2 regions of the Pseudofrankia inefficax genome follow, and region 1 is predicted to be linked to the other one. Evidence: predicted binding sites of a transcription regulator. Region 1 holds the regulator's gene; the other holds the start of a gene.
What was found. Region 1 encodes LexA, which represses DNA repair genes until DNA is damaged. Its sites were predicted from a motif close to CGAACNNNNGTTCG; they were not measured.
Positions count from the first base shown of each region.

Region 1 (4,757 bases):
GCACGCCGACCCGGTCGGGCAGCTCTCGGCGGTGCGCGAGGTGCTGAACGACATCGACGCCGGCGACGTGCCCGAGCTGGTCATCGTCAACAAGACCGACATCGCCGACAAGACGACGGTGGCGGCCATCAGGCGGGTGGCACCGGACGCGGTCTGCGTCTCGGCCAGGACCGGGGCGGGGATCGCCGAGCTGGTCGAGGCCCTCGCGACCCGCGTCCCGCACCCGCAGGTCGAGGTCGACGTCGTCGTCCCCTACAACCGGGGCGACCTGGTCGCCCGCGTTCACGAATCCGGCGAGGTGCTCCACCAGGGGCACAACGCCACCGGTACGGAGCTGCGCGCGCGCGTCTCCGCCGCCCTCGCCGCCGAACTGGGCGCCTACCGCGCGCCGGCGCGAGTCTGATTCGATCGTGCCGAGACCGGCTCCGCTAGTCCGCCTCTCGGCGGACGGGCGGGGCCGGTTTCGGCGCACGTCCTGACCGGTTCGCCACCGGAGCGAGATCGGCGCGAGCCCGTCAGAGGTCGGCCTGCGCCGTCCAGAGAGCCGAGATCGGAACGGCGCGCAGGCGTGGGCCGAAGGGCAGGACCTCGGGACCGGCGTAGAGCACATATCCGGCGTGGAAGCGGTCGCCGATCTGGTCGGCCAGCCGGCGCAGGCCGCGGAAGTCTTCCGTGCGCACGGTCTCGGCGGCCTTCACCTCGACCCCGACGATCTCACCGGACGCCCGCTCGAGCACCGCGTCGACCTCGTTGCCGTCCCGGTCCCGGTAGTGGAAGAGCGAGACCGGCTCCTGGGCCCAGGTCAGCTGTCGGGCCAGTTCACCCAGGACGAAGTTCTCGATCAGCGCGCCGACGTTCGCGGTCGGGTGAGACGCCCGCCGCGGCGACATACCTGTCAGGTGTCCGGCGAGGCCGGAGTCGACGAATATGATCTTCGGTGTCGCGACAGCTCTGGTGGTCAGGTTGTTGGACCAGGCCGGAATCCGCTGAACGACGTAGGAGAGCTCCAGCGCGGCCAGGTGTCTGCGGACGGTGGTCGCCGGCACCGCGAGGTCGTTGCTGAGCCGGTTCGGAACGAGAAGACCGCCTGCCGTTGCCGCCAGTGCCTGAACAAGCTGGCGCAACTCCGCCGTCCGTTCGATCTCGGATATCTGGCGAATATCGCGTCCGATGAGGTCCGAGATGTACGACTCGAAGAACCGGGCCCGCCGACGCAGATCCTCACGGCGCACGGCCTCGGGGTAACCGCCGCGCAGCGCCCGCTCGACATAGTCGTTCCGATCGAGGGCGCCCGGGGCCAGCAGCGGCTCGTCCCGCGCGAAAACGGCATCGACGAACGCGTCTGGGCCGCCATCGATCTCGCCCTGGGCGAGCGGCCATAGCTCCACGGTCTCCGACCGGCCCGGCAGGATGTCCGGAATGCCCTTCATTCCCCACAGGCGCGCGGACCCGGTGAGGAGGTACCGCCCCGGACGGGGGTCTCGATCCACCTTCGACTTGATCGCGAGCAGGAGATCCGGGGCTCGCTGGATCTCATCGATCATCAGCAGCCCGTCCGCGTTGACGAAGCCGGCAGGATCCGCCAGGGCCGCGGCTCGCACCGCGTCATCGTCCAGGTAGTAGGTTCGCGCCTCGCCGTGTGCGTCCACGGCGAGACGCGCAAGCGTGCTCTTTCCGACCTGGCGCGCGCCGTTCACGACGACGACGCGCGTATCCGCCAGCGCGGCGGACACCAACGCCTCCGCGTGCCTGGGGAAAAGCTCACGTCTCAGCTGCGACACCGCCACCACCGCCGTCCCTCGCCACCACGCCGCCAGCCGATTCTCTCATGATCGACGGTCGATCTGCCGCCATGGTCACGGTCGATCTGCCGTCATGATCACGGTCAATCTGCCGGGCGTGGCGCGGTGGATCCGGTACGCGGAGCCATCCGGTCGGGGCGCTTGGCGGTGGAGCGTCCGGTGGCGCGTGCCCGCGCTGTTCCGGACGCTCCGTCGCGCCTCAGTCGGGTCTAGACCCGCCGCATGACCGCGACGACGCGGCCGAGGATGGTGGCGTCGTCGCCGGCGATGTCGTGGAACGCGGGGTTCTCCGGCTGCAGCCAGACATGGCCGTCGTCGTGGCGGCGGAACCGCTTGACGGTCGCCTCGCCGTCGATCATCGCGGCGACGATCTCGCCGTTCTCGGCCACCGGCTGCTGGCGGACGGCGACCAGGTCCCCGTCGCAGATCGCCGCGTTGATCATCGACTCACCGACGACGCGCAGCAGGAACAGCGTGCCCTCGCCCACGATCTCCCGGGGCAGTGGCAGCACGTCCTCGACGGCCTGCTCGGCCAGGATCGGACCACCGGCCGCGATCCGGCCGACCAACGGCAGGTAGGCGGTGGCCGCGGTGAGCTGGGCGTTCTCGTCGTCGTCCGCGCGCACGTCGTCGTCCGAACCGAGGGTGTGCACCCGCAGCGGCGTCCGGCCCTTGCCCGCGGCGAGGTCGGGCCGGGTCTTCGGGAGCGGCCGGATCGGCGCCTCGCCCTCGGAGGTGACCACCTCGATCGCCCGCGGCCGGTTTGGGTCCCGGCGCAGGAAACCCTTGTCCTCCAGCATCTTCAACTGGTGCGCGACGCTGGACGTGCTGGTCAGCCCTACCGCTTCGCCGATCTCCCGGACGCTCGGCGGGTAGCCGCGACGCTCGACGGCGTCACGGATCACCTCGAGGACCTTCCGTTGCCGGGTGGTGAGACCCTGTTCGTCGACGGGCCCGTCGGGGAAGTCGCGCACGGTCCCACCGGCTTCGCCGCGGCCGGCGGACGGGCGACCGGCCCTGCGCGGTCCCCTTCCCTGCGTGGTCATGGCGTGGGCACTCCTAGCCTCGAGGTCATGGCGACCGTTCTCCTTCGTCGAGCTCGTCGAGCGAGGCTCGACATCGGGGGACCCGGAGCGCCTCCCGGCGTGTCCGGATCGAACGCCCGACAGGCCGGCCCACCGGCACCGAGGCCGGCGAGCCCGACCGGAACGGGCGCCTCAGGTTTCGGCGCCGCAGCCCGGCCACGCCGCCCCACTGGACCCGACGTCCGGGGACGCCTGCGCCGGGACTCCCGTCACCGGGACCCGGCGCTTCAGGGACCCCCGCGGTTCAGGGACCCCCGCGGTTCAGGGACCCCCGCGGTTCAGGGACCCCCGTTCTGCGGGGACCCCCGCCGTTCGGGGAACCCGACGTTTGGGAGACATCTGGGTGAAGCTGGGCGTGTGGATGAAGCTGCGCGCGTCATGCCTGATCGTGATGACCGTAGCCGGACGACGACGGAATCTCAAACACGCGTTCGAGCGTGTCCGGGTAGCTTGCCGGGCTTATGCGTGTAAGAATCGACCATCAGTTCGAACGACACCCTGCCCCAGTACCGGCCACCGCCGCATGTTGACCTTGAGTTAGCGTCGTCGGTGGTCCGCGATGTCTGCCCGGGGAACATCTCCCCGGACCCCCGAGTTGGTTGAGCTTCGCTCGACGAGCGCAGCCGGGTCGCTGGCCCGGCCGCTAGGAGGTTGGCGTGACGAACCCGCGTGGGGCCACGACGATCCCGGGCCGCCCGGCCCCGGTAGGTCCCGACGGTGCCCAAGTGATCAGTCTTCCCGTGCCGACGCGCCGGCGCCCTGGGCGCGCGGCAGCGCCCGTGGCCCCGGTACAGAGCCCGCTGGCGCGGGCGGCGGCGGCCGAGCATCCCGTCGCCGGTGTCCGGCCGGCGCGCCGCCGAACCCGTCGCGAGTCCCAGGCCGCGCCCGCGCTGCGGCTCACCGCCCGCGGCCGCGTCGTGGCCGCCTTTGTCATGGGCCTGGCGCTCTGGGGTGCCGCGAGCGGCATCTGGCTCGGCGTGACCTGGCTCCTCGCCACCACCGGCCACTGACCCAGGCGTTTCGCGGTCTCCGGTCGGCCGGGTGTCATACCCGGATGGCGATCTTCTGCCGGTAATGGGCTGCTGGTCGACCATGATCGCGAAGTTTGTATGAACTCTGGCGATTGATGTGCGATTGGCGCCCTTTCTTGATGGACGGTGCGTGATCGTGACCTCCACGGTTGAGGGCCAGCCGCCGATGATCGCCAGTTTGGGTATGGAATCTCGCGTTGGCGGATGATCCGCAAGTGAACGGCTGATCCATGCGGCGGCCCTGAGTCGTTTACTGTCGGGCCTGCTACCAGCCGTGTCCGGCGAGGCTTACGGCGGCGGGCGAGGAACGCGGGCGTGAGGCGACGCTGGCGTTGTGATACCCCCGTCCCGACTGCCCACCGGCGCCGAATCGCGCGGTGAAGCCGAGACAGAGCATTCCCCGCGGACCGTGGGGAGAGCCCACGTGCCGACGCTGGCCCATCGGTGCTGGTGATCGCGGATTTGGCCCTCGGATGGTCGGGGAAGAGGCCTGGTCGCGACCAGGGGAGGGCTAAAACGGCGATCAAGGACGGGCCGCGGGGTCTGAAGGGGCGCGACCCACTGCGCCAAGCGTGGCCACCACCGCCACTTCGCGGATCACGGCCATGTGGATCTTCATCTGGCCTCCGAAGATCCACGGCATGCGGTCTAGCTGTCGGGTCGTGACGGTGATCGCGGACAGGGCCCGTGAGTGGTGGTCCTCGTGCCGGCTCCGGCGGCTGGGATCGGAGCGGGATCGCGGACCTCGGCCGACCAGCGTGTCGTCGCCTCCCTCCTGACCTGCGAGGACGGGACGAAGCGGCGGTGTCGGAGCAGGTTGCGCCCGGCGTGTCCTGCGG
Region 1 is NC_014666.1:1,438,708-1,443,464, forward strand. It holds gene hflX (GTPase HflX) at 1-403, shown strand, start outside; gene FRAEUI1C_RS05755 (ATP-binding protein) at 516-1,781, opposite strand; gene lexA (transcriptional repressor LexA) at 2,012-2,848, opposite strand; gene FRAEUI1C_RS05765 (hypothetical protein) at 3,613-3,897, shown strand.

Region 2 (4,757 bases), 910 kb from region 1:
ACGCCTTCGTCACCGTGCCCGGGTCCGCGTGGCCGCCGCCGACGAGGTTCTGTTGGAGCTGGCGCATCAGCAGGGTGTAGCGGGCGAACAGGTGGTCGTCCCAGTCGAACGTGGTGAGCAGGCTCTGGCCGGCGACCGCGCCGCTGGCGGCCAGGTCGTTGATCTGGGCCGGCGTCATCGTCAGGTGGATGCCGCCGGTGCCGTCGGGCAGGCGGATCGACCGGATGCGGTCCGAGAAGCCGGGCAGCTCGGCGAGCAGGGTGTCCCGCCAGTTCAGCGTCGTGTCGAGGATCTGGGCGAGGAAACCGAACAGATTGTTGATCTGGGCCACCCTGCGCACGGGCGCGCCGCCGCCCGGCGAGGGCGGCGCGACCGTCGCCGTCATGGCGGGGTCGCCGGGCTCGCGGACCGGCTCGCGCTTGCCCTTGGCCCGCGGGGTGGGAACGAGGTCGAGGCCGAACGTGGGCCGGGTGGGCAGCCAGGTGTCGAAGAAGTGCATCGGGAAGTTGCTGGAGATCCCGCCGTCGGAGAACCAGTGCCGGACCGGCCCGCCGCGGCCAAGCCCCTGGACCCACAACGGCACCGCGCAGATCAGGCCCGGGAAGCTCAGGCTCATCCGGGTCGCCACGATGACCGGCAGGTCGGGCCCGGGGAATGTCCGCAGGTCGGTCGGGCCCAGCACACCCTCCGGCGTCGGCACCGGGGTGCTGACCTGCTCCAGGTGGGCCAGCACGTCGTCCGGGAAGAGCCGGCCGAACTCGCCGGGTGAGTAGAGGAACTGCCCCTCGGCGAACGGCAGGCTCAGCGGCTGCGCGGCGCTGAGGTCCGTCGTCATCATCTCCAGCGCGATCTTCTCGTCGGCCCGCCGGCCGCCCGCGAGATCGGCGAACGTCAACGGCACTGCCCCCTCGCGGCCGGCGCAGCGCTGGATCTGGCCGTGCAGCCACGGCGTCAGCGCGGCCTGCCCCCCGCGCCCGACCGGCATACCGGAACAGGCTCCGAAGAAGTCGCCTGGCAGCCCGCGAACGGTCCGCAGGGCGCGCACCAGGACGGCCGCGAGCAGTCCGAGCAACGACGTGACGAGCAGGACCACCGCGATCAGCAGCCACCCATACCAGCGCTGCCGGTCCAGACTGCCGCCGAAGCCGTAGAGGACGCCGACCAGCGCGCCGAACGAGATCCCCCCGGCGATCAGCATCTGCGCGGCGAAGTACCGGGAAACCCAGCCGGCCGCCACCCACAGCCGCCCCAGCCAGGACGACCCCGCGCGCTGCAGGCCGAACAGCAGCCCGAACGCCCACGCGGTCGCCCTGGTCGGCTGGAACAGCCCGACGAGCAGGCCCGGCGCCGCGACCTGCTGGGCCGCCTCGCTCAACGGCCCGAACCCGCCCGGCCTGGCCGGGTCACGGCGCCGGGCGTAGTCGCCGTACTGGGCCGCGGCCGTGAGCGCGGCCCCGATCGCGCCGGCGGACGCGCCACCGATGGACCGGAAGTCGTAGCGTTCATGCAGCTCGGCGACGGCGGCCGGATAGACGATGCCGCTGGTGATGCCACCCTGCATGATCAGGTCACACTGCTCGCGCGGCGTCGAGGCCGCGCCCTCGGGCGCCTGGGCTGGGACGGCGTCGGGCTGGTCACCGGCACGGGTTCTGGGTGCGCTCACGGGGCCTCCGCGACCGCCAGCGACCCAGGAGGCTGGTCGAAGACCGACGATCAGCCACCAAGAGTAGTGGAACCGCCTCCGGGCACCGACTGACGACGCACACCCGACAGACCGACAGACCCAGGCGGCCGACGACGGCGTTCACCCAGATTCAGTCAAGCCGCACGCGCCAAGCGTTGTGAGGGCTACCCGCCCCCCTCGTATTTCCCGCTCGACCACCCGGCGCTGCTGCCGGTTCGCGCGGATGGACGGGCTCATCTATGAGGCTCATGGCGGCTACTGCTGTCGCGAGGGGCGTCAAAATGGGCACCGGATGCCGGCGACAGTCCGCTGTACGGGGATTGCGGGCGGGGTCGGCCTCGGAACAACGCGGGCGCTCATACGTGTGGCGGTCTAGAGGTTGGCTTCTTCCTCGTTGGCGGTCGTATTCGTAGTGAATGTGCGGCGGGCCGGGCTGGTCCAGACGAATACCCCGGGTTGTGGTTGGTCTAGCGTCCAGCCACCGCGATGCTTCGCACGGTGATGGTGGCGGCAAAGGACGCCTAGATTGTCGAGGGCCGTGCTGCCGCCGCGAGCATGGGCGACGGTGTGGTCGAGGTCGGTGTGAGTCGCCGGCATGCCGCAGCCGGGGAACAGGCAGCGGGTCTGTTGATGGCGGACGAGTCGAGCGAGTGCCGGGGTGGGAACTCTGCGGTGGCCGAGGTCCAGGACAGTGCCGGTCGCCGGGTCGGTCAGGACGCGGCGTCAGCGGGCATCGGCGGCGAGCGCGCGCCCGACGTTCGCGGGGATCGGGCCGTAGCCGACCAGTTCCGCCGGGTCGTCGTCGAGGCCGGCGAGAGTGCCAACGGGCGCGATGACCTGGAGCTCGACGCTGACATGCTCTCGGCGGTTACCCAGGAGCAGCGCGGTCAGGACGTCAGCACGCCGGGCGTCGATCGGCCGGGAGTCCGGGTCGGTGCGGGTATCACCTTCGATGCGGGTGTCGGCTCGCGCGATCTGGTTGATCCGGTCGTAGATCGCCTGGGCGTCCTCCGCGGCGAGTACGGCGGTGAGCAGGGCCATGCCGTCATCGAGAGACTGGATGCCGATCCTGCGTTCGGTATGAGCGTCGCGGCGGCGTTTCGCGGCGGCCTGCGGGTCGAGGCGCGCGACGAGTCGGTGGATCTTGCGACACCACTGGGGCGGAGACGCCAGCCGGCTGCCAGCGAGCATCGCCGCCTCCACGACCGCGCGCTGATCGCCGGTCAGACAGGCGGTGAGCTGATGAAGCGCGAACAGGCGTGTGTGATCGAGCAGGCCCGAGGTCAGATCGGCCAGCGCGGCAGGCAGCTGGCCGGCGATCTCCCAGGCCGTCGCCAGCCGGCCGGACATCGTGCGCGGCGACTGCCCCAGCTCGGCCGCGAGCTCGTCAGCGGCGAACGGCGAGTAGGAGTCACCCGGCTCGCCGTCGCCGACCGCCGAGTTGGCCGGGCGTTGGCGCGCGAGGTGTACCTGGGTGTGGATCGTCAGACCTTCCAACCTCGCGGTCAGGCGCGCCAACCGGCCCGCCACCGCCAACGTCGCCGACGCATCACACGAGGCCAGCCCGGCCAGCACCCCGTCGAACACCCCGTCAACGAGCCCCAAACGCCCGAGCAGATCGTCGACCGGGCCGCCCCCGGGCGCGGGAAAGATTTCGGTGGCCAGGAAATCAGTAAGGCCGTCTTCGGCCGCCGGACCGGCGGCTACCGTGCCGTTCTGCGCCTGCCGCGCCCTCCAGTCATCATCGGAAGACTGTCGACCTGAGCACGAGATATCGAACGGCGGGTCACGGCCGTCCAGGGTATCGAACATGTGTTCATGTTATCCGTTTTTCGGAAATCGGCAACCGGCCAGAATGAGACCGCCAACAATACGGCCCAAGACAGCTGGAGACATTTCCCGTCGCGGAATCCTGGATTAGACGGAGTCCTGGATTAAACGGTAGCCTTGCCCACCTATCCGAGGTTCGACGTCCGACACGGCAATGTTGGCGGTCCTTCCGGATCGTCGTCCATTCGGGTCCGTCGGCGGCGTGCGTCGGCCCGCTACGGGTTCAGGGTGAGGACGCCGCGGGCGAGGTCGCCGTGTTCCAGGTCCTCGACCGCGCGGTGGAAGTCGGCGAGCGGGTAGGTGCGGGTGACCAGCTCGTCGAGCAGCAGCCGGCGGCCCCGGTACAGGTCGACGTAGCGGCGGATGTCGCGCTGTGGCTGCGACGAGCCGTACCGGCAGCCGAGGATCGACTTGTCCAGGAACATGCCCGCGACGTTGAACGACGCCTCCGTCGTCGCCGCCGGCACCCCGAGCAGCACCGCCGAGCCGGACCAGGCGAGCGCGTCGATCGCGGCCCGGATGAGGGCGGGATGGCCGACGCACTCGAAGATGTAGTCGTAGCCGGTCGGTTCGGTGTCCTGGATCGTCTCCTTGAGGACGGTGGCCGTGTCGACACCGGTGGGGTCTACGAAGTCGGTGGCGCCGAACAGCCGGGCGAGCGCCTCCTTGGCCGGGTTCACGTCGACGGCGACGATCCGTGCCGCCCCCGCGATCCGGGCTCCCTGGAGCACGTTGAGCCCGACGCCGCCGACACCGAGCACCGCCACGGTCGAGCCCGGGTGGACCTTCGCCCGCTGCAGGACCGCGCCGACGCCGGTGACCACGCCACAGCCGACGAGCGCCGCCGACGTGAGCGCCACGTCCTGGGGAATCGGCACGCACTGGTTGGCCTTCACGACGATCTCCTCGGCGAAGCAGGAGAGGTTCGCGAAGTTGTAGGCCGGCTCGCCCCGCCAGGTGAACGGCTGCGGCCGGGCGCCGAACGTCGAGCGGCACATCGTCGGGCGGCCCGCGTCGCAGTGCTGGCAGGCGCCGCAGTTGCCCAGTGTGGAGAGCACCACGTGGTCGCCGACCTTGACGTTGCCGACGGCGTCGCCGACCGCCGCGACGACGCCCGCGCCCTCGTGGCCCAGGACGACCGGCGTCGGGAACGGGATCGTCCCGTTGATCACCGAGACGTCGCTGTGGCATAAGCCGGCGGCGGCGATGCGCACCAGCGCCTCGCCCGGCCCCGGGTCACGGA
Region 2 is NC_014666.1:2,353,658-2,358,414, reverse strand. It holds gene FRAEUI1C_RS09610 (patatin-like phospholipase domain-containing protein) at 1-1,663, opposite strand, end outside; gene FRAEUI1C_RS40885 (HNH endonuclease) at 2,057-2,281, opposite strand; gene FRAEUI1C_RS09605 (DUF222 domain-containing protein) at 2,408-3,289, opposite strand; gene FRAEUI1C_RS09600 (alcohol dehydrogenase catalytic domain-containing protein) at 3,730-4,757, opposite strand, start outside.
Region 2: the regulator LexA is predicted to act here: its motif matches at 3,490-3,503, upstream of FRAEUI1C_RS09605 (DUF222 domain-containing protein).